Regions from separate parts of the Shewanella sp. KX20019 genome, predicted to be linked through region 3. Evidence: predicted binding sites of a transcription regulator. Region 3 holds the regulator's gene; each other region holds the start of a gene.
The links. Region 3 encodes sigma-54, which starts transcription at its own class of promoters, with help from an activator protein. Its sites were predicted from a motif close to GTTGGCACGNNNNTNGNNT; they were not measured.

Region 1 (7,693 bases), 2.6 Mb from region 3:
CAAAAACTTGTCGCTGCTAAATTAGTGACTGCTGAGTTTTTAAGCAAAACGGATCCAGTTTCTCATAAAGTTCATCGGAGGCTTGCTTATGGCGAGCCGATAATACACTATTCAATTTGGTAGTGAATTTGATAAGATTTCTTTGAAAGAAGCTATCGGCTTGAAATAAGCAACGAACACTAATAATTAATGCGCTGATACATATAAGCCTAACGGCCTTCGGAATGATGCAAACAGATCAACGAATTTTACTTGTGGGTAACCAGTCAGAGCGAATTAATCGCTTGTCATGTGTCTTTGAGTTTTTAGGTGAGCAAGTCGAGTTAATCGGTTTCGATAAACTTGAACTGCATACTAAACAAACGCGTTTTCGCGCGGTTGTTTTACCTGCTGAAAACCAATCAAAAGAACTTATCCAGTCTTTGGCTGGAGCACTTCCGTGGCAGCCTTTTTTGCTGTTGGGTGAAGTCGATAGCTTGAAAGCATCGAATATTCTTGGCTGTATCGAAGAACCACTAAATTATCCTCAGCTCACTGAGTTACTTCACTTCTGCCAAGTCTATGGTCAAGTGAAGCGTCCTGATGTGCCCACGAGTGCCAATCAAACTAAACTATTTCGTAGTCTAGTCGGCAGAAGTGAAGGTATCGCCAGCGTGCGCCACCTCATAAGCCAGGTTGCCAGTTCTGAAGCCACAGTGTTAATCCTTGGGCAATCAGGTACCGGTAAAGAGGTTGTTGCACGAAATATTCATTATATTTCAGAGCGCCGTGATGGTCCGTTTATTCCTGTGAACTGTGGTGCAATACCTGCCGAGTTATTAGAAAGCGAACTGTTTGGCCACGAAAAAGGTTCATTTACCGGTGCAATAAGTGCCCGTAAAGGTCGATTTGAATTAGCAGAAAAAGGCACACTGTTTCTTGATGAAATAGGCGATATGCCACTGCAAATGCAGGTTAAGCTACTGCGTGTATTGCAAGAACGTATGTTTGAACGTGTTGGTGGTAGCAAGTCTATTGCAGCTGACGTGAGAGTCGTTGCGGCGACACACAGAAATCTCGAAACCATGATTGAAGAGGGCGGCTTTAGAGAGGATCTCTATTACCGCTTGAATGTTTTTCCAATAGAGATGCCAGCTTTGTGTGAACGCAAAGAAGATATCCCATTATTATTGCAAGAACTGGTTAGCCGAGTTTATAACGAAGGCCGCGGTCGAGTTCGTTTTACGCAAAGAGCTATCGAGTCGCTTAAAGAGCATGCATGGTCTGGCAACGTTCGTGAGTTATCTAACTTAGTAGAACGCTTAACCATTTTATACCCTGGTGGGTTGGTTGATGTTAATGACTTACCCGTTAAGTATCGTCATATCGATGTGCCAGAATATTGCATAGAAGTCAGTGAAGAGGAGCTCGAGCGTGATGCGCTAGCCTCCATCTTTAATGATGACGAGCCAATAGAGATCCCAGAGTCTCGCTTCCCAAGTGAGTTACCTCCTGAAGGTGTAAACCTTAAAGATCTGCTAGCAGAACTTGAAATCGACATGATTAGACAAGCGTTGGACCAACAAGACAGTGTGGTCGCTCGTGCAGCGGAAATGCTCGGTATTCGCCGTACAACGCTAGTAGAAAAGATGCGTAAATATGGTTTAGGGAAAGACTAGTTTTACACTAATACTTTCTGTAGAAAAAATGTGACACTTCTGGTGTCGCATTTTTTTTGCGCTAATTTTGTGTAGTTCTTAGGGAACGTAGGCATTAGGCTCGAGGTATTCGCTACTAGACGCTAGATACTAGGCTCGAGACGCTAGGTTCTAGCAAAGACGGTAAAGTCTTAGATGCACGGCCTACGGAACGCTTCGCTTAACGTAAAAACTAGAAAAGAGCAAAGCGACGGCATAAATGCCGACCTACAAAAGATAATCGTAAACACCAACATAAGTATTACAACACTGCTGTAGGTTGGGCTTTAGCCCATCAATCATTGCAATCGACCATGCTAACCGACCGCATAAATGCCGAGCTATTTTAAAAGAAGGTGCTAGCAAAACATCAAATCAACATCAAAAGCCGAATGGTGTTTTCTGTTGATCTCCTAGCAGTGAGCTGGCGAACGTCCTAATCGCGAAGCGTCCTCGCAATGGCGAAGCCATGATCTAAGGCCTATGTTCTTATTGTGGCACGAAACCTGCTTTATCCCGGCAAATGCAGTTTTTTTGACGGAGTCATTATGTCCGCGATCCCCCAACCCAAATTAGATGCGCTTATCGCTAATCGTCCGCAATTGGTCGATGTACAGCAAGCGGCAAATATGTCCAACCGTATGGAGCATATTTTGCAGGCGATGCCGTCGGGTGTAGTGATCATTAATGGCGACGGTATAGTGACTGATGCAAACCCGGTCGCGATAGAGTTGCTCGGCGGACCGCTTGAAGGGCTGCGCTGGTTTAAAGTGATCAATCAGGCTTTTTCACCGAAAGATGATGATGGTCATGAGGTGTCACTGCGTAATGGCCGCCGCGTTAAGCTGGCGATAACGCCATTAACACCAGAGCCGGGACAGTTAATTGTATTAACGGATTTGACTGAAACCCGTTTACTGCAAAAGAATTTATCACATCTGCAAAGGTTGTCAGCGTTAGGGAAAATGGTGGCCACACTGGCACACCAAGTGCGTACGCCACTGAGCGCAGCGTTGTTGTATGCCTCCAATCTTGCCAGCCCTAAAATATCAGATACTGCTAGAAAGCGTTTTCAAGGCAAGTTGGTCGATAGACTCAATGAGCTGGAGCATCAAGTAAATGACATGCTGCTAATGGCTAAAGGTCGCCAGCAGGAGCTGGATGTTATCGTCTCTATTGAAGAGGTTATCGATAGTGTGCTCAATAACTGTGAACCCATTTCGGCGCAAAAAGGCTGCCAACTTAGTTTTGATAATCAGTCAACTCAGCGTATTCGAGCCAATGACTCGGCGCTAAGTTCTGCAATAAATAATCTAGTGGTTAATAGTATTGAAGCGGGCGCAACACAGATAGAGATTAAGGCCTATGATACTGCCACCGCGTTGCATGTGGATGTGATAGATAACGGTAAAGGGTTAGATGCTGATATGCAGCTACAAGTGCTTGAACCCTTCTTTACCACTAAATCCCAAGGCACAGGCCTCGGACTCGCAGTAGTGCAATCGGTGGTGAACAATCATGGTGGTCTTATGCAGTTTAGTTGTCATGTTGGCGAAGGGTGTACCGCCTCGCTTAAATTCCCTCTAGTGACTCAGCAAGAGTTCACTGACACCATCGGCGGAGCATAAGCGCATGTCTGAAGGTAAATTACTATTAGTTGAAGATGATGCATCATTACGCGAAGCGCTATTAGACACACTTATGCTGGCGCAATATGAGTGCGTTGATGTTGGCTCGGCTGAAGCGGCTATTTTAGCGTTAAAAAATGACTCTTTTGATATGGTGATAAGTGATGTGCAAATGGAGGGGGTTGGCGGTCTAGGGCTGCTCAATTACCTGCAACAGCATCATCCTAAAATACCTATGTTATTGATGACGGCGTATGCGACCATCGATAATGCGGTTAACGCGATGAAGCTCGGTGCTGTCGATTATTTAGCAAAGCCATTTTCGCCAGAGGTACTTCTTAACCAGGTATCACGATACCTGCCAGCCAAAACAACGACAGGCAACCCCGTCGTTGCAGATGAAAAGAGTTTAGCGTTATTGGCTTTGGCGCAGCGAGTGGCGGTATCTGATGCATCGGTGATGATCATGGGCCCTAGTGGCAGCGGTAAAGAGGTATTAGCACGCTATATTCATCAACACAGTCATCGTGCAGCAGAGCCCTTTGTGGCGATAAACTGCGCCGCCATCCCTGAAAATATGCTCGAAGCGACACTGTTTGGTTATGAGAAAGGCGCCTTTACCGGTGCTTATCAAGCCTGCCCTGGCAAATTTGAACAAGCCCAAGGCGGTACGTTACTGCTTGATGAGATTTCAGAGATGGAAGTAGGCTTACAAGCTAAGTTACTGCGGGTACTGCAAGAGCGTGAAGTGGAGCGATTAGGTGGCCGTAAAACCATTAAACTGAATGTACGGGTATTAGCCACTTCAAATCGCGACTTAAAAGCGATGGCAGTATCGGGAGAGTTTAGAGAAGATCTTTATTATCGCATCAACGTGTTTCCATTAACGTGGCCAGCGCTAAATCAACGTCCAGCAGACATTTTGCCTTTAGCGAGGCACTTGATTAATAAACACTCTTTAGCGATGAATAAAACAGAAGTGCCGCTATTGGCTGAATGTGCTTCACGCCGCTTATTAACCCATCGTTGGCCGGGCAATGTACGTGAACTCGATAACGTCGTCCAGCGAGCGCTTATTCTAAGTGTTTCAAGCGAAATAACGGCAGCTGATATTATTATCGATTCTTGTGACATTCAACTGGCAGCTGAAGCGGTAACTGTTGAAGAGGATAAGTCAGCAGAACTTGATGGTTTAGGCTATGAGCTTAAAGCGCAGGAACATGTGATTATTTTAGAAACCTTGACTCAATGTAATGGTAGTCGTAAAGCTGTCGCCGAAAAGCTGGGGATCAGTGCCCGCACCTTACGTTATAAAATGGCAAAGATGCGCGACTCAGGAATTCAAATACCGGCTTAGCACATAAGAGGACGCTGCGCTTCGAGAGCGGCCTCCGGACTAATGGGTCCTAGGTACTAGGAAAAAGAAGCTAGGAGAATGTATTTACGCATGGTTTGTCATGTCAAACATGCACCTATCTAAAAGCTGAGAAGGTACTAGGACGTTCGCCAGCTCACTGCTAGGAAATCAAACAGAAAACACCATTTGGCTTTTGATGTTGATTTTATGCTTTGCTAGCACCTTCTTTTAAAGTAGGTCGGCATTTATGCCGTCGGTTAGCATGGTCGATTGCAATGATTGATGGGCTAAAGCCCAACCTACAGCAGTGTTGTAATGCTTATGTTGGTATTTACGATTATCTTTTGTAGGTCGGCATTTATGCCGTCGCTTTGTTCTTTTCTAGTTTTTACCGTCTTTGCTAGAACCTAGAACCTAGAACCTAGAACCTAGAACCTAGAACCTACCTTTCCGCATTCTGGCACGATTTCTGCTTTAACTCATTCAATATAAGTTTTTCGTCAAGAAAACGACATTGGGAGATAGTTATGCAAATCGGCGCTAATTCTTTACTGCAAGAGATGCAGTCACTTAACGGCCAAATTAGTACTCAAGGGATCCAAACCGGTATCGCTCGCCAAGTAAATAACACTTCTGGTGCGGATTTTGGACAACTTCTCTCTCAAGCTGTTGGAAATGTGAGCGAACTTCAGTCAAATGCAGCTAATTTGGCCACTCGCCTTGATATGGGCGACACCACAGTGACATTATCTGATACCGTGATTGCGCGTGAGAAGTCTAGCGTAGCTTTTGAAGCAACAGTGCAGGTCCGCAATAAGCTGGTAGAGGCTTATAAAGACATTATGAGTATGCCTGTTTAGGCTTTAATCACTAACAACAGGTAGCAATTGTGAGTACAGAAATGGTCGTAGGAACAGGTTCAAGTGTCGCTGCCAGTGGGCAGTCTGGTGGTGTTCAAGAGGAACACAAACCTGGCGTGATGGGCTCTCTCGGTAATATTGATATGTTACGCCAAGTGACAATGATATTGGCGTTGGCTATCTGCTTGGCATTGGCTGTTTTTGTGATGATTTGGGCGCAAGAGCCAGAATATCGCCCTTTGGGGCAAATGAGTACCCAAGAGATGGTGCAGGTACTCGATGAACTTGATAAGAATAAAATTAAATACCAGATCCAAGGCGATGTGGTTAAAGTCGCTGAAGACAAATATCAAGAAGTAAAGATGATGCTAAGCCGAGCAGGTTTAGATCAAGCGGCTGCAAATGACGACTATTTAAGTAAAGACAGCGGCTTTGGTGTTAGCCAGCGAATGGAACAAGCTCGCCTTAAACACAGCCAAGAGCAAAACTTGGCAAGAACTATTGAAGAGTTAAAAAGTGTTAGCCGCGCTAAAGTTATCTTAGCGTTACCAAAAGAGAATGTTTTTGCGCGCAATCGCTCAAAGCCGAGCGCAACAGTGGTCGTCAATGTTAGACGTGGCGGTCTTGGCCAAGAAGCGGTCGATTCGATTGTTGATATTGTGGCCTCAGCAGTGCATAACTTAGAACCGAATAAAGTCACCGTGACAGACTCAAATGGCCGTCTACTTAACTCTGGTAGTCAAGATGGTGTCTCCGCTATCGCCCGTCGCGAGCTCGAAATCGTGCAGCAAAAAGAGTCTGAATATCGTAACAAGGTTGAGTCTATTTTGATGCCCATTTTAGGGCCTGAGAATTTCACCTCTCAAGTTGACGTTAGCATGGACTTTACCGCTGTAGAGCAAACTGCCAAGCGTTATAACCCCGATCTGCCCGCACTCCGTAGTGAGATGGTTGTTGAAAATAACTCAAACGGCAGTACGAGTGGTGGTATTCCTGGAGCGTTATCGAACCAGCCGCCAATGGATGCAGATATTCCACAAGAGGTTGGTGCTGAGTCGACAACCCTTAGCTCTGGCAATAGTCATAAAGAAGCGACCCGAAACTATGAGCTCAATGAAACCATAAGCCATACCCGTCAGCAAGTTGGCACCTTAAGACGCGTGAGTGTGTCAGTTGCCGTTGATTTCAAGAACGCCCCAGTTGCTGAAGATGGCAGTGTTACCAGAGTGCCTCGTACCGAACAGGAACTGACTAACATTCGCCGCTTGCTCGAAGGCGCTGTAGGTTTTAATACTCAACGTGGTGACATGATCGAAGTCGTCACTGTGCCGTTTATGGATCAGCTCATTGAAGATGCTCCTGCTCCTGAAGTTTGGGAGCAACCTTGGTTCTGGCGTGGGGTTAAATTAGGGCTCGGCACGTTAGTTGCGTTAGTTATAGTGATTTTTGTTATCAGCCCGATGCTGAAACGAATTGTTTACCCTGATAGCACCAAAATGCCTGACGAGCCAAAAGTGGGCGATGAACTTGCCGAGATTGAAGATCAGTATGCTGCCGATACATTAGGCATGCTCGAGCGGCCCGAAGCTGAATATAGTTATGCTGATGATGGGTCTATTTTAATTCCCGATCTGCATAAAGATGATGACATGATTAAAGCCATCCGCGCCATTGTCGCGAATGAACCTGAACTATCGACTCAAGTCGTGAAAAATTGGTTACTAGACGATGAAAAATAATGTTAGCCCAGAGGTGCAAGCAGTTGCACCTGCTGCCGGCTTTAAAGTTGAAGATCTGACCGGTATTGAAAAAACCGCTATTTTGCTGTTAAGTTTAAGCGAAAGTGATGCCGCCTCTATCTTGAAGCACCTTGAGCCGAAGCAGGTACAAAAGGTGGGCATGGCCATGGCTGCGATGCAAGACTTTGGTCAAGATAAGGTCATCGGCGTACATAAAGTATTTTTAGATGAGATCCAAAAGTACTCCTCTATCGGCTTTAACAGTGAAGAGTTTGTTCGCAAGGCGCTAACCGCGGCGTTGGGTGAAGACAAAGCTGGTAATCTTATCGAACAGATTATTATGGGCAGCGGAGCTAAGGGGCTAGATTCTCTTAAGTGGATGGACGCGCGTCAAGTGGCGACCATTATCCAAAACGAGCATCCACAAATTCAA
Region 2 (7,693 bases), 2.6 Mb from region 3:
GGGGGAATTTAGCCGAACATACGCAACTGGATGATGATCAATATCTGGCGATGATAATAGAAAGATTGAAACATTCGTCCTACAAAGCTTATTTTGATGAGGCATTTGGCACAGTTGATCCCGTGACACAGCTTGCCGTTGAATCTGTGAGCGCAGAGAATCTTGCTGCAGTGTTAGCCACATTTCAACGTCGAGTCATAACGACTAATTCGCGGTTTGATAAGTTCCTTATGGGAGATGAAACAGCGTTAACCTCGCGTGAGATCACCGGTCTCAATAAGTTTATAAATGGGGGCTGCGCGCGTTGCCATGGTGGCATGATGCTATCTGATAACCTATTGCATGAAGGCGATCAAATTGTTCCAGATCTGCCGTCGGTAAGAACGCCGTCATTGAGGAATATCGAAAAAACAGCACCGTACATGCAAGATGGCTCGATGACCACCCTACGAGATTCTGTCGCGATTTATGAGCAGCGTGAAGATCTTCAAGTTGATCTAGGAGAGGACGATATTGGTGATATTGAAGCCTTTTTACGTAGCTTAACCACTGAAGAGTTTTATCAAGAGGTGCCAGGGGGACTGCCTACTGGGAATCAAGTCGGCGGTAATATCTAAATCTTAAAGGCTGTTGCTTTTTGAACACTCGCCCCTGGGGCGACTTCATTTAACCCGGTGCATACCCGCGTTAAACTCCCTTATCAGCAACGTAATGTTGGTGATAAGCGGAGGTTTCAATACTGGTGTTTTCAAGGTAGCTAGCACTCTTCTGCGTCTTTCGACATTGTTCCTTCGAAGTCAATTAGCTCATAAAATCTTGTTTGGCCGAATACCTCAAAGATGGAAGGAGCGTTGGTGAACTCTCGGATCTCGCTTGCTACTTTGTTGTGATTATTTGATGAGGTGTCACCATCACCATCACTATCAACTTCCATATTTCTGTCTGAGACAAAACTATTAGAAATAGAGCGAAATGTCTACAACTGAAGTTAACTGAGCAAAATGGACATTATTCGACTAATACCAAGAGAATGCACAATAAAAAGTACTAAAAAAGCACATTCCTGTGGTGGCACTGGGGGGCTCAGGATTTGACGAGAGCTGTAACTTATTGAATTGCAAATACAAAAGTTTGTATATGGTCTCCCCACAGGGACTCGAACCCCGATCGATCGCTTAGGAGGCGACTGCTCTATCCTGTTGAGCTATAGGGAGACGCCAGTGATTATACTGATTTTACTCTAGATGAAAAGAGTGTATACAAAGTCTTTGAATTTATTTGCTTATTCTGCTCGTTTATTACTCGGTTAGAGTTTTATTGCTAGATCATTTATCTGAATGTTCAGTGAAGCACTGACGCCTTTTAGTACTGCTGTGGCACTTTCTTCAGTCACTTGGTCGATAGTGATGGTAGCTTTGCTCTTGCCGGCAACGGCGCGCATGTTATCAAGCCTGTCTGGCATATTCTGCTGCAGAACCAATTGCAGCGTATCGCCGACACGAATACCGTTACGTCGACCTAGGTTGAGTATGATTCTATCAGCCTGCCTAGCAACAACCTGGCCTAAAAGCGGGCGGCAGTTTAGCGCTTCGTCAATATCTCGGCTGGCTACGAGCAAGACAGTGCTGATCATGTCGCCATATTCCGAACGCCAGAATTGGTCACTATTGGAGTTTACCGTTTGCTGCAGTGAGAATTCCCATTCGGCAGATTGCGCGTATTGCTTGCTCCATACCTTCTCGCCGCTAATAGCATGAAACAGCGATAACCTAAATTGAAATACACGCATGGGGTCATTTTCCCACAGGCCAAAAGTGCGGGTCGATGGCTCGGGTGATATATCGATGATCTCTGGCAATAGTATGTACTGGCTGTCGGTGATTTCACCTAACCAGCTGGGTAGTCTATAACCGCGAATATCAACTAACGCCTGATCTACATCTAAGCGCTCATTAGCGTGCAAATGGGTAAAGCTGCTGCTTGAGTTTGTTTCAATGACTTGGGCGAGTTGCTCTGACAGATTCTGCTCGAACATGCCTAGATTGCCGTAGCGTAATTGCGCTCTGTCTTTTATTAAGGCTTGTGGCACTAAAATAGAGGCTTTTAAATTATTGGCAGGGCAAGCTTGCTCAAATGGCTCAATGATGTCGATACGAATATTAACGGTGATGTAGTCATTTTCGATAAGTTCACTAACCATCTCAACTGCTTGACCTTGTGCATTGCGGGTCAAGGTAAAGCTGTCATTAACCAGTTGGCCATTACTGACGGTTTGTTCACTTGAAAAACGAGCGCCGGTTTTTAAGGTCGCGTAACTTACTGCTTGCTCTATAGCATCTTCGCGCGCTTTAGCTAAGTTGTTGTTTACAATCTTGGCTTGCCCGCTCGCTTGGATCCACTTTGCTTGTACTGGCGCTGTAATTATAAAAGAGCAAGCCAGAATGACTGTGATAATGCTACGTGAAGCCAGTTTCATATTAATCTTCCAAGTCTTTAGGCCAACATAATCGGCGTAATATAGGGGGACTGTTTGTCAAAAAGAGGTGCAATTACTTGCCGACAAAATGACAGTCTGAATCGATAAGGTTGAAATAAGCAATATCTATGCCCTTTATTTGGGAGGGGTAACGTATTTATCCATAAAGTTTCTCAGGTTTGCGCCGATAACTGCTTTAGATAACAATACTGTTTGGTTGGCCGCCGTTTAAGCAAAAAACTGTTTCTACTGACGCTAAGTCGATGGTTTTATTTCAAACCGGCTAATCTCTGTTTCTGCATTACAGGAATGAAAAGATGTATAAGACATTAATCTTGCTGCCATTACTTGTGCTGCTTGGCTGTGCAAACACCCAGCCAAACGCATCTGAACAGCAGACGCTAGTGAGCGGCAATGGTTTGCCGCACCTGTCATCAATTAACTATTTGTCTCAGCAGATGGTTAATGAGCTCGTCAGGCAAAACGACAGTTTAAAACCTACGCAGCCGCTATTAGTGGCAACACCGGTGATGTTGTCAGATCTAGCGACCACCAATGAATTGGGCTTGCAGTACCAGCAAGGACTAATTGCGGCATTACATGATCACCAGTTTAATCTGGTCGATATGAACGTAGCCGAAACATTGCGCGTCACTCAAGCGGGTGATTTTATCTTGAGCCGAGATTGGCAGCAGTTACCAACTGATATCGATGTAAGGCATGTGGTTGTTACTACGATGAGCCCGGACAAAGGCGGTATGGTTATTTATAGCCGCATTGTTGACGTGAGTAATAACCGTGTTGTTTCTGTTGCACAAAGCTTTGTACCCATTTCGTCGATGTCAGGCATGTTAAGCCGTTCCGAAAAAGTGGTATCAGAAAATGGTTTGTTGTACCGCTCTGAAAATGCGGGGCAGCGAATGGCAACAGTGGTGGGAGCTCAGTAGATGAAAGCAATTATTCGATGTGCAGCGGTAATACTGTTAGTCGCTTTAAGTGGCTGTTCAGCACAGGACCGTTATGTACAGTATGAGACGGAAGCGCCAGAGTCTTTTCCGACATTAACAGCAGTTGGCTATGCAACCTTGGCTAATCAACCCTCATCAGATCCGGCGCAGCGGGTACTAATGGCGATGCAAGCGTCAAAAATTGCCGCTTATCGAGAACTGGCAGAGCAGGTGTACGGCCAACACTTGGCAGCTTCAAGCCAAGTAAGCGATTGGATGTTATCGAGCGATGAGATCAAAGCCTCGGTATCAGGTGTGATCCGCGGTGCCAAGGTGGTTAAGAGTTATCCCGCTGGCGAGCATTATGTCACTGAGTTGGAGTTGGACTTTGAACAAGTTTGGGCTCTGTATCAGCAGCAGAATCGCTCGCAAAAGGTCAAAGAGATCACTTATTTTTAAAGTAAGGGAGATTCTAGGGCGGCCTTCAGCCTAATAAGTGCTAGGACGGGCTCCGTCCTGCTAGGGAATCAACAGCAAACACCACTTGGCTTTTGATGTTGACTTTATACTTTGCTAGCACCTATCTGAAAGCTGAGAAGGACCTAGGTGCTAGGTACTAGGACGTTCGCCAGCTCACTGCTAGGGCGGACTCCGTCCTGCTAGGGAATCAACAGCAAACACCCTTCGGCTTTTGATGTTGATTTTATACTTTGCTAGCACCTTCTTTTAAAGTAGGTCGGCATTTATGCCGTCGGTTAGCATAGTCGATTGCAATGATTGATGGGCTGAAGCCCAACCTACAGCGGTGTTGTAACGTTTATTTTGGTGTTTACGATTATCTTTTGTAGGTCGGTATTTATGCCGTCGGTTAGCATGGTCGATTGCAATGATTGATGGGCTGAAGCCCAACCTACAGCGGTGTTGTAATGTTTATGTTGGTGTTTACGATTATCTTTTGTAGGTCGGTATTTATGCCGTCGCTTTTCTCTTTTCTCGTTTTTACCGTAAGCGAAGCGTTCCGTAGTGACGAAGTCGCGTACCGTAAGGCCGTAGGTCGCTCGTCTATGATTTTACCTTCTTTACTCGAAGCTAGAACCGTTCTTAAGCTCTTAAATTATTCCCTAAGCTTGAGATGCTAGAGGTACGGCCTTTACCATCATAGGTGAGGCTGGCGGAATTACGACTGACCTGTAGTGCTTGAGAGAAGCGATTCAAGCTGGCTAAGCTCAATTCTATTAAAGACTCGTTCTCAGCATTGAGCTGTTGGCACTCTGCGAGCAAAGATTTTGCTTCGCTAACTTGCTGAGATAATGTGGCATCGGTCTCTAATATACTTTTATCAGGCTGTGTGGCTATCATCTCATCGTTATGTTTTAAGCTATCTAGTAACGTCGCTTTAGTACTGGCAAGTGACAGCAATGTGTCTGCATCTTGCGACTGTAGCGCCTGTTTTTCTTGGCTAATAACGGCTTTAAGCTCAGTCAACACGGTATGCTGTGAGCTCAATAGATGAGATAAATTTGTCATAATGGCCTTATCTTTTCTGCCTTAATCCGCTGCTTGCGGCGACATTAGTGTTAATCGCTAAGTTCATTCTCGAAGTTTGCGATATTAGTTGCAAGCTTTTCTGGATCGATTTTGTAACGACCTTCAGCAATCGCTGCTTTAATCTCATCAACTTTCTTTTGGTCAATATCTGGCATGTCGGCCATCTTAGTTTGCACGTTTTGCAGCTGTTGAGCCTGCGGCGTAATCGACACTGAGTCGGCTTTTTGTGCACCCGCTGTTTGCACTGGAGCTGCCGGAGCGCTTTGCGTTGCGGCACCTTTACCTGTGTTACCACTGTTTATGCGCGTAGTAGCAGCGCTATTTACTTGTTTAATATCCATAGCCATTTTGGTATCCAACATTGAATAAAGAGACTTTCTTACACATGCTATCGGCGCGATAGCTGTTAACTTTAATCTTATTTTACATTCTTACTTCAACTTGGCCAACTGCGGTGACTTTTGCGTTTAAGGTTTTGTGTGAATGACTGTTCTTAATCCGTATCTTATCGCCTAAATTACCATCGTGTAGGGCTTCTCCAACGGTTTTTATCTCGAAGTTTTCAGACTTGGCAAATATCGACACTGTGTCTCCCTTACAAACAATACACAGATGATTATTAAAAATAGGTTGCTGAGGTGCGACTCGACGTTTAAGACGGGCGCCGACCACTTCGCTTAGTTGGTCAAATTGTTGACCTCTGAGCGTGGTTTGCTCCACATAGTCAATGGCAACATCGCTACGTGAGATCAGATCTCCTGGGCCTAATGTTGCTTTAGCTACCACCACAGGGTAAAGAATGTCGACTCTCACTGATAAAAATATCTGCCATGGATAGCTTAAGTCTGGGCTGTCACAGCTTATTTTTACTGTATTGTTACGCCTTATTGCACGATCGCTGGCTATCTCTGCTTTTATCGGAAGAAAGCAATTAGGTAAGCTGACACGAGTATCTAAGCTTTGGGGAGTGATATTAATCTTTGCTTTTTCAGGAGCTTCTATTTTTTCTTCAACTGCCGCTATAGCTAACCGAGAAATGGTCGATAAAGAGGGAACACTCGCAACTTGATTCGCATTGGCGCTAGCGGTAACGGGGAAACAAAGTACGGTAAAAAGTAGCCCAAAATTTATTTTCATAATGAATACACCAGCTTGATTCGCTAGAATGCACCTAAGTCGTGTTAATTGTAGAATGTTGGTAGCGAACTCATTAAATCGTTGGGCGTCATAAAGTTGACTGATGTCGCAACGTTAGAATCAGATAGTGCTAACTAAGCAAGTAGCATGCCTAAATGTAGAGGTAGCATTATATTGAAGTGTATTGGCAGCATTGATGCGCAAAATCAACGTAATAAGCGTTAACTAAAATTACATTTAATCTTTTAGATTAATCGATAAAAATAAGTACAAGGCAAATTTTCATGTCGAACATTCTTGAATCAGTAAATAAGCGAACACAGTTGGTTGGACAAAACCGACTTGAGTTATTGTTATTTAAACTTAATGGACGTCAACGATTCGGCATTAACGTATTTAAGGTCAAGGAGGTGCTGCAATGCCCTCCATTAACCAGCTTGCCTAGGCTCAACTCTAGTGTGCGTGGAATAGCGCATGTGCGCGGCATGACCATTTCAGTGATCGATTTGAGCGCAGCAACTGGCGGCCGCCCAATTGAGAACCTTGAGAGCAGCTTCATTATCATTTCTGAGTACAACCGTAGTGTGCAAGGTTTCTTGGTGAGTTCAGTTGAGCGTATTATCAATATGAACTGGGAAGCCATCATGCCACCGCCACAAGGGTCGGGTCGTGGCTCATATTTAACGGCTGTAACAGAGATAGAAAATGAGTTAGTGGAGATCTTGGATGTTGAGAAGATCCTCGATGAGATCTCACCAGTCAATACCAACATTAGTAAAGAGTTGGATGATAAGCTAACCATTGATAGAGAGCGCCATTATCACATTATGGTCATCGATGACTCATCGGTTGCCCGCAAACAGATTATTCGTGCGTTATCCTCTCTTGATCTGCAAATTGATACCGCCAAAGATGGTAAAGAGGCGTTAGATAAATTACGGGCAATGGCGGCGGAGCTTGACGATGTGGCGACTGAAATCCCACTGATTATTTCAGACATTGAAATGCCTGAAATGGATGGGTATACCTTAACGGCTGAAATACGCGATGATCCTAAGCTTAGAAACATAAAAGTGGTGTTACATACTTCGCTTAGTGGCGTATTTAACCAAGCGATGGTGCAGAAAGTTGGCGCTAATGATTTTATTGCTAAATTTAATCCTGATGAGTTAGCAGCCGCTGTAAACAAGCACTTAAGTCTATAAAAGCTGGTTTATGCTGCAATGCCAAGCCAGAGGGAACCAAGTCTTGCTTGTGTTTCCTAGATGGCTAATGTATAACCCAGCGATTGTGGTAAAGCCGCGCCTTTTATGCGGCTTGTTTTATAGATATTTAGGATGTTAGCGTGCCAAATAAATCACTTGCTGAAAACGAGTACCATCAGTTCAGGCTCTTTCTAGAGCAGCACAGCGGTATTGTGCTAGGTGAGAACAAACAATATCTGGTGCGTAGTAGATTAGCACCGCTTATGGGGAAATATAATCTGCCCTCTCTATCGGATGTCGTTAAGCATTCAATGAAGCCCACAGAGCGTCAACTTCGCACCGAAGTCATTGATGCCATGACGACTAACGAGACGCTGTGG
Region 3 (7,693 bases):
TGGCACGTCGACACCTAAAGCCGATCCGTCTGGTGACTATGCGTGGAAAGTTTTTGCCAAGGCTGAGGCTGTTGTGGTTGGCGCTAAGAGCACATTAGAGCATAAAGCATTACAACTAACAGGCGGAGAGACGAGTGCCAAGGCTCCGAGGGGGCGTAATACCTATGGCTGGGTGATGGAGAATAATCGTGCTGATATTTTTCTCACCTACTGCACTAATGCTGTGCTGGCACAGAAAGAGGTGCCTAGTTTGCAGGTAGTGCAACTCCCTAATGAGCTTGCAGTCGGTGCCGATTATGGCCTGGTGGTGTTAAAGGCGGCACAACCCGATGCTTGGAAGCTAGCGATGTTTGTATTATCGGAAAAGGGCCAGTCAATTTTAGCAGGCTATGGCTTTAAGGCACCGTTGAAACGATAAATACAGCGAGGTAATGAATACAAAAAGACCGCCTGCTAGTTATGCTCGTCGGCGGTCTTCTGTGTTAATCGACTTTTTGTCACGCTAGTTTATCAAGAACACGGTTGCTAGCCCTAAGAAGGCAAATAAGCCGATAACGTCAGTCACCGTGGTTAATACCATACCACCAGCGAGTGCCGGGTCGATATTCATCTTTTTGAGGATAAGTGGAATACTTGCGCCAGCAAGACCCGCGACGGTCATATTAATCAGCATGGCCCCGCCAATCGTTGCCCCTAAGGTAATGTCACCTTTCCAAGCCCACACTGCGGCAAATACTAGAATGGACCATAGCAAGCCGTTTAGAAAGCCAATGGCGAGCTCTTTGCCGATAAGCCATCTCGAGTTACTTTGACCAATTTGGCCTAAGGCGATACCACGAATAACCAGCGCTAAGGTTTGATTACCTGCAACACCGCCCATGCTGGGGACAATCGTCATCAAAATGGCAATCGTGGCGAACTGCTCTAATGTGCCTTCGAACATATTACTGACCGATGCGGCGAGTAGCGCAGCAAACAAGTTGACGGTTAACCAGAGTGAACGACGAAAGGTACTTTTAAGTACTGGGCCAAAGGTATCGGTATCATCGTCCATACCCGCCATACCCATCATCGAATGCTCGGCATCTTCTCGAATAACATCGACTACATCATCAATGGTAATACGGCCAAGCAGTTTGTTGTCATCATCAATAACAGGCGCAGAAACCCAGTCATGACGTTCAAACAGTTGAGCTACCTCACTGTCGGACATACCAACTGGGATAGGCTCGACATCAGCGGCCATGATATCCCGAATCGATGAATCTGGATTACAGGTGAGTAGATCGGCAATACGCACACCGCCGAGTACCCGGTCATGTTTATCGACCACATACAGCATATCGGTTGCTGGGGGGAGTTCGCCACGAATTCTCAAGTAACGCAATATCACATCGATATTGACGTCAGGTCTTAAGGTGACGGTATCGGTGTTCATGATACTGCCAGCAGTATCATCGGGATAAGACAGTGCCTGTTCTACCCTCACTCGATCTTGGGTACTCATCGACTGCAGCACTTCATTAAAGACGCTGTCTGGTAAGCTTCTAAGAATATAAGCTAGGTCATCCGTGTCCATGCTTTCGGCGGCTTTTGCAACACGCTCAGGGCTCATTTGGCGAATAAGGCTGTCTTTCAGCTCTTCGCCTAATTCATCGAGAATTTCACCGGTATGCTCTTGGTCAATCAGCTGCCAGAGGACTTGGCGAGTACGGGGCGGTGAAGATTCAAGAATAAAGGCGATATCGGTGGCAGCCATGTCCTGCAACATATTGCGGACATGAACAAACATGCCGCTACCTAACGCTTTATTTAGCTGATTGAGGCGCTGGTCTGATGTTTCGTTGTCTAAGACTTCAATCGGCATGGATCCCTCACAGGGTCGTTTAAAAGGCGGTTATCATAACGTAAGTAAAGGGGGATAAAGAACAATTATTATATCGAATTTATGGACTAGCTGTCTTCGTCGAATTTTGTATTAATCAAATGACATATGGCATCTAACGCTGCCTCAGCATCAGGGCCATTGGCGAGAAGCTGTATCGATTTACCGATCCCAGTTTCTAACATTAGTAAGCCTAGTACACTTACCGCTGAAGCTTGTTTTTCACCTTGAACAATAGTGATTTCAGCATCAAATTCTGACGCCAGAACCACCAACTTTGTCGCCGCTCTAGCATGCAGTCCGAGTTTATTACAAATGGTAACTTGCCGTTCAATCGTTGGCATTTTTTAACTCGCGGTGGCTGGCGGTAACTTTATGGCGGCCTTTTTTGAAGTGTTCAGCGAGCCGTTCGGTGACATAAACAGAGCGATGTTGACCACCGGTACAGCCAATGGCAATGGTGAGGTAACTACGGTTGTTACGCTCTAAATCAGGTAACCAAGTTTCGAGTAAGTTCTCAATTTGCCAGATAAACTTATTCACCAGAGGGTGTAGGTTTAAAAACTCCTGTACTGGCTTATCAAGCCCAGTCATGGGCCGAAGCTCTGGTTCCCAATGTGGGTTTGGCAAAAATCGAACATCAAACATAAAGTCGGCTTCTGTTGGCATACCATGTTTAAAGCCAAAAGATTCAAACTTAATCATCAGTTCTTTATTTATATTGCCCAATAAAATTTCACGAACTTGGTCGTTGAGATCATAAATATTTAGATTTGAGGTATCAATATAGTGGTCAACTATTTTCGCCAGAGGTTCAAGCTGGCGGCCTTCAAGCTGAATCGCTTCTTTCAATGAAATATTGGCATGAGACAAAGGGTGCAGGCGACGGGTCTCGTTATAGCGCTTGAGTAGCACTTCATCACTAGAGTTTAAAAAGAAACTGAGTAACTCCACCCCTTCAGGCAAGTGGGTTAAATGTTTTGTCAGTTCATTCTCTTTCTCTGGCATGTTGCGGATATCAACACTAATGGCGACTAATTCTGAGTTCCCCGAAAGTTGCTCAAGCAGAGTTCCCATCATTGGCAAGGGGAGGTTATCGACGCAATAATAGCCGAGATCTTCTAGCATCCTTAGCAGTACTGATTTTCCTGAGCCTGAACGACCAGAGACTAGAACGAGTTTCATCTTTTGAATACCTGATAAAAGTTAGAATATATGTGTTATAGATGTATACGAGATGTACAATGGTATAGATTAACTTTTTTCCGGCTTAAAGCAAGAGCTTAGGCTAGTTGGAAAGAACATTTCATATTGTTGTAATATACCCATCCTACTTGAAGATGCTCTTTTCAGCATGTCGATAAGTGGCTTGGGTATAAATACTTAGGTCTTTAAATAACCCTATTATATATCGATTATTTAAGGACCTAAATATTAGCTATTGTGTGATTAAGTCATATAGCTCTGATTCACTATTGCTTTTTCTTAGCTGCTTAACGATCGCTTTGTCGTTGAGTTTTTCTGCCATCGAAGACAGTGTTGCTAAGTGTTGTTTACATTGCTCCGCAGGCACCAATAGGGCAAACAGTATATCGACCGGCTGTTTATCTATCGAGTCAAAAGAGATCGGTGTTTCACATTTTATTAATATGCCCAGTGGATGGTCAATATTAGCCAATCTCCCGTGAGGGATTGCAATACCGTTGCCTATACCTGTGCTACCCATTTTTTCGCGAGCCAACAGGCTTTCGAAAATCTCTTGTGAAGAAAGGGTTGGGTACTGGACAGCGGCAATATCGCTGATTAACTCCAGTACCTTTTTCTTACTGCCCGGTGTGGCACAGGTAGTGCATTCCGGCTGCAGGATGGTGCGTAATTCCATCGTTAGTGTTTGGTCAGCTTCTCTTTGTGTTTAATAACCTGACGATCTAATTTATCGATCAGGGAGTCTATTGCGGCGTACATGTCCGCATGTTCCGAAGTGGCAAATACTTCACCTTTTTTTAGGTGAATTCGAGCTTCGGCAATCTGTTGCATTTTTTCAACGTTCAATATGACGTGCACATTATTGATCTGATCGAAATGACGTTCAAGCTTTGTAAATTTCTCTTCAACATAACTACGTAGTGACGCAGTGATTTCAACATGATGCCCAGTAAGGTTAATTTGCATAGAAAGATTCCTCCAAGTGCCTAATTTGAGTTATAAACTCTTGCGTTGGTTTGAGGGCGGAATTAGCATTGCTTCGCGGTATTTCGCGATAGTACGTCGAGCAACTTTAATCCCTTGTTCTGCCAAAAGCTGCGCCATTTTGCTGTCGCTTAATGGTTTCTTTTGGTTTTCAGCTGCGACTAACTTCTTAATAAACGCTCTAATTGCTGTTGATGAGCACTCTCCACCGTCATCTGTGCCAACATGACTTGAGAAGAAATACTTTAATTCGAAAATACCTCTAGGGGTATGCATATACTTTTGCGTGGTCACCCTTGAAATTGTCGACTCATGCATCTCTACGGCTTCGGCAATGTCGTTGAGTACCATAGGCTTCATGGCTTCTTCACCATATTCAAAAAAGCCCTGCTGGAACTTTACAATACAGTTAGAGACTTTAAGCAGAGTTTCATTGCGACTTTCAATGCTTTTAATAAACCATTTAGCTTCTTGTAGATGACCACGAATAAATTGGCCATCGGCTTGGCTTTTGGTACTGCGAGCCATCGAAGCATAATGCTGATTGACGTTGATTTTTGGCATGTAGTCGGGGTTTAATTCCACCACCCAGCGGCCTTTCTTTTTCGCCACTGAAACGTCGGGGATGACATATTCATCTTTACTACGCGTCACCGCCAGACCCGGCCTTGGGTTCAAGGTTTGAATAAGGCTGATAGCGTCGCGCAGATCATCCTCTTTGAGCTTGGTCTTACGCATCAATTGCCTAAAGTCGCGTCCGGCAATCAAATCTAAGTAATCTTTAATGAGCAGGCGAGCATTATCTATGTGCGGGGTTGTTTCGGCATATTGAGCCAATTGGATTAGTAGACATTCACTTAGATCTCTTGCTGCAACACCGATAGGGTCAAAATGTTGCACGCGTTTGAGCACGGCTTCCACTTCATCTAGCTCGATCTCTGGATCGCCCATCGCTTCAAGAATGTCGTCACAATTCTGAGTCAAATAACCACGTTCGTCGACGGCATCAATAATCGCGGTGGCAATCGCCAGGTCATTGTCAGAGAAGGGCGTTAAATTTTTCTGCCATTCAAGGTGTTCGTACAAACCTTCAGTGGTTTCACCTTGAAAGGGCATGTCATCATCACGCATGCCACCTGAGCTGGAGTTGGAAGAAACGGTATAGACTTCATCCCAAGTGGTATCCATTGGCAGTTCATCTGGCATCGAATCTTGCGTTAATGCATCTGAGGTATCTACCGCGGCACTATCTTGTTGTGGGTCAACATCAGCGCTAGCACTGTAGTCGTTGTCGCCATCAGACTCTGAATAGCTGTCAGAATCGGTCGTGGTTCTATCTTCGTTACTGACAGGTTCGCCGTCGGATTGCTCTTCATCTAATTCAAGCAGTGGATTAGATTCTAATGCTTGCTGGATCTCTTGTTGCAGCTCCAAAGAGGACAGTTGTAGCAGGCGAATAGCCTGCTGTAACTGTGGAGTCATGGTGAGCTGCTGACCCATTTTGAGCTGGAGTGACGCTTTCATCTTACCGCTATTCCCTACACTGTAATTAAACGTTGAAGCTCGTTGACTTGAAGAAGAGAGTTTAAAGGCTCAACACTTTGATTGTATTAACATACTTTATTAGTGCTACACAATTCAATGCTCATACTGTGGATTAACTATAGCCTGAATTGTTCACCTAAGTACACAGCTCGAACTTGCTGATTGTCTAAGATTTCGGCAGGCGTGCCTTCTGCAATTAGATTTCCGTGACTTACGATATAAGCATGCTCACAAACGTCCAATGTTTCACGGACATTGTGATCGGTTATCAACACGCCTAGCCCGCGGCTTTTTAACTGCTCAATAATCTTTTTAATATCGATAACCGATATTGGATCAACCCCGGCAAAAGGTTCATCAAGTAGAATAAATTTTGGATTTGCTGCCAATGCCCGTGCTATTTCAACTCTGCGTCGTTCACCCCCTGATAACGCCATACCTTGGCTATCACGGATATGGGTGATATGAAACTCTTCGAGAAGGTTTTCCAGCTGCTCTTCACGCTGCTCGTTATCAATATCACTGCGAGTCTGTAGTACCGCCATGATGTTGTCACGCACTGAGAGCTTTCTAAAAATGCTGGCTTCTTGTGGCAAGTAGCCAATGCCTTTACGTGCTCGAAGGTGCATTGGATCTAAGGTTAAATCATCATCATCGATAAAGATTTGCCCCTTGTCACTCTGTACCAAACCAACAACCATATAAAACGTTGTGGTTTTTCCTGCACCGTTTGGACCTAATAGCCCAACAATTTGTCCTGTTTTTACCGTTAAGCTCACATCTTGAACAACGGCTCGGCTCTTATAGCTTTTTGCTAAGTTGCGGGCGGTCAGCGTTTTTTGGATCATTGCTGCTCCTGCTTTTCAATGGGCTCGACTGGCGTTTCAGGAGTCTCTTCTTGATAAGCTTCTGGTTGGATGATAGTGATGACGCGATCATCACCTTGACCGGTACTTTCTGCGACTAATTGCTGTAGTCCAATATTGTATTTAATGCGATTGCCGGTGACTTGGCTACCCTCTTGCTCCAATGTGGCGTTACCTAATAAGGTTAGTGTTCTGGTTGCCAACTCATAGCGGATCTCTTTGGCACTTGCTGTCGCAGGGCGGCCATCTTCCATTATTTGAGTATAAGTTGCAGGGTTACCTGTTGCCACGAGCGTTTTGCCTGAGCCCGCCTCTTTGGAGAAAACCCGTAATTCATCAGCGTTCATTTTAATTGAACCTTGAGTGACTTCTACCGGACCAAAAAAGATCACTTGATTGTTTTTGATATCAGCTTCTTGGCGAGCAGCGGCAATTTCGACCTTCTGCTTTAAGTCATCGACTGCAGCATAGCTACTAACGCTGAGTAGGCACAATAGACCTGCAAGTATTGTTTGGTTGTATTTCATAACGTCCTTCTACTCCGCTATTGGGTTGCTAGCATGAGTGAGTATGTTTTTTAAGTGCTTATTTAGCATCGTAGATCCCTTCGACTTCACTGAGTAACTTTACACTTTGGGCATTCAGATCAGCATAAAGGCCAGTCCCCTGGATCACAAATTCATTGCCAGTAACGTGAATGATTTCATCAGAGGTCATTATCATCGTATTGAGATCAAGTTCTAAATAGGAGGTCGACAATGTTTGGATCGGCTCCTCTGGGCTAATAGAGTCGATAATAACATTGTTTTCCAATGAGACCTTGCCGGTTAAATTATTATGACTACCCTTGGTCGCTCTTAATCGCCACTGGGCTTGACCATCATCAGGGTAGATCAAATAAACAGGATCGGTGAAGTAGGTCATACTGGCTTCTTCAAAGTGTTCCATGTGCTTGGCGGTGACCTTACTATTAACTAGGCCCGCTTCATTGTATTCAGTGCTGCGCAGGTCGTTGATGATATAGTTAGGGCGTTCGCTTACATCAATGTCTAACGTTGGATCGCTTTTCTTGGACTGCACTTGCCAATAAAGGATAAGGGCTGTACCAAATAAAGCAATAATCGCTAGCGTGACGCGATTCATATGCTCATCCCGTGAGCAGACTCAAACTTACCTTGGCTAAGCAACAGTAAATCTGTGAGCTCTC

Region 1: a site for sigma-54 is predicted at 5,118-5,136, ahead of fliE (flagellar hook-basal body complex protein FliE). Genes of this name have one in related genera too.
Region 2: a site for sigma-54 is predicted at 6,245-6,263, ahead of flgA (flagellar basal body P-ring formation chaperone FlgA). Genes of this name have one in related genera too.

The regions. Positions count from the first base shown of each region.
Region 1 covers NZ_CP068437.1:1,819,115-1,826,807, forward strand. The annotation lists gene JK628_RS07970 (sigma-54 dependent transcriptional regulator) at 225-1,658, shown strand; gene JK628_RS07975 (sensor histidine kinase) at 2,225-3,304, shown strand; gene JK628_RS07980 (sigma-54-dependent transcriptional regulator) at 3,309-4,661, shown strand; gene fliE (flagellar hook-basal body complex protein FliE) at 5,189-5,521, shown strand; gene fliF (flagellar basal-body MS-ring/collar protein FliF) at 5,563-7,260, shown strand; gene fliG (flagellar motor switch protein FliG) at 7,250-7,693, shown strand, end outside.
Region 2 covers NZ_CP068437.1:1,792,020-1,799,712, forward strand. The annotation lists gene JK628_RS07830 (cytochrome c peroxidase) at 1-617, shown strand, start outside; gene JK628_RS07835 (hypothetical protein) at 758-934, opposite strand; tRNA gene JK628_RS07840 (tRNA-Arg) at 1,139-1,214, opposite strand; gene JK628_RS07845 (flagellar assembly protein FlgT) at 1,307-2,476, opposite strand; gene JK628_RS07850 (FlgO family outer membrane protein) at 2,794-3,423, shown strand; gene JK628_RS07855 (LPP20 family lipoprotein) at 3,424-3,882, shown strand; gene JK628_RS07860 (flagella synthesis protein FlgN) at 4,525-4,950, opposite strand; gene flgM (flagellar biosynthesis anti-sigma factor FlgM) at 5,001-5,318, opposite strand; gene flgA (flagellar basal body P-ring formation chaperone FlgA) at 5,395-6,108, opposite strand; gene JK628_RS07875 (chemotaxis protein CheV) at 6,393-7,313, shown strand; gene JK628_RS07880 (CheR family methyltransferase) at 7,454-7,693, shown strand, end outside.
Region 3 covers NZ_CP068437.1:4,395,088-4,402,780, reverse strand. The annotation lists gene JK628_RS19095 (molybdate ABC transporter substrate-binding protein) at 1-418, shown strand, start outside; gene mgtE (magnesium transporter) at 503-1,867, opposite strand; gene JK628_RS19085 (HPr family phosphocarrier protein) at 1,954-2,229, opposite strand; gene rapZ (RNase adapter RapZ) at 2,216-3,070, opposite strand; gene ptsN (PTS IIA-like nitrogen regulatory protein PtsN) at 3,324-3,767, opposite strand; gene hpf (ribosome hibernation promoting factor) at 3,770-4,057, opposite strand; gene JK628_RS19065 (RNA polymerase factor sigma-54) at 4,088-5,599, opposite strand; gene lptB (LPS export ABC transporter ATP-binding protein) at 5,737-6,468, opposite strand; gene lptA (lipopolysaccharide transport periplasmic protein LptA) at 6,465-7,013, opposite strand; gene lptC (LPS export ABC transporter periplasmic protein LptC) at 7,072-7,629, opposite strand; gene kdsC (3-deoxy-manno-octulosonate-8-phosphatase KdsC) at 7,626-7,693, opposite strand, start outside.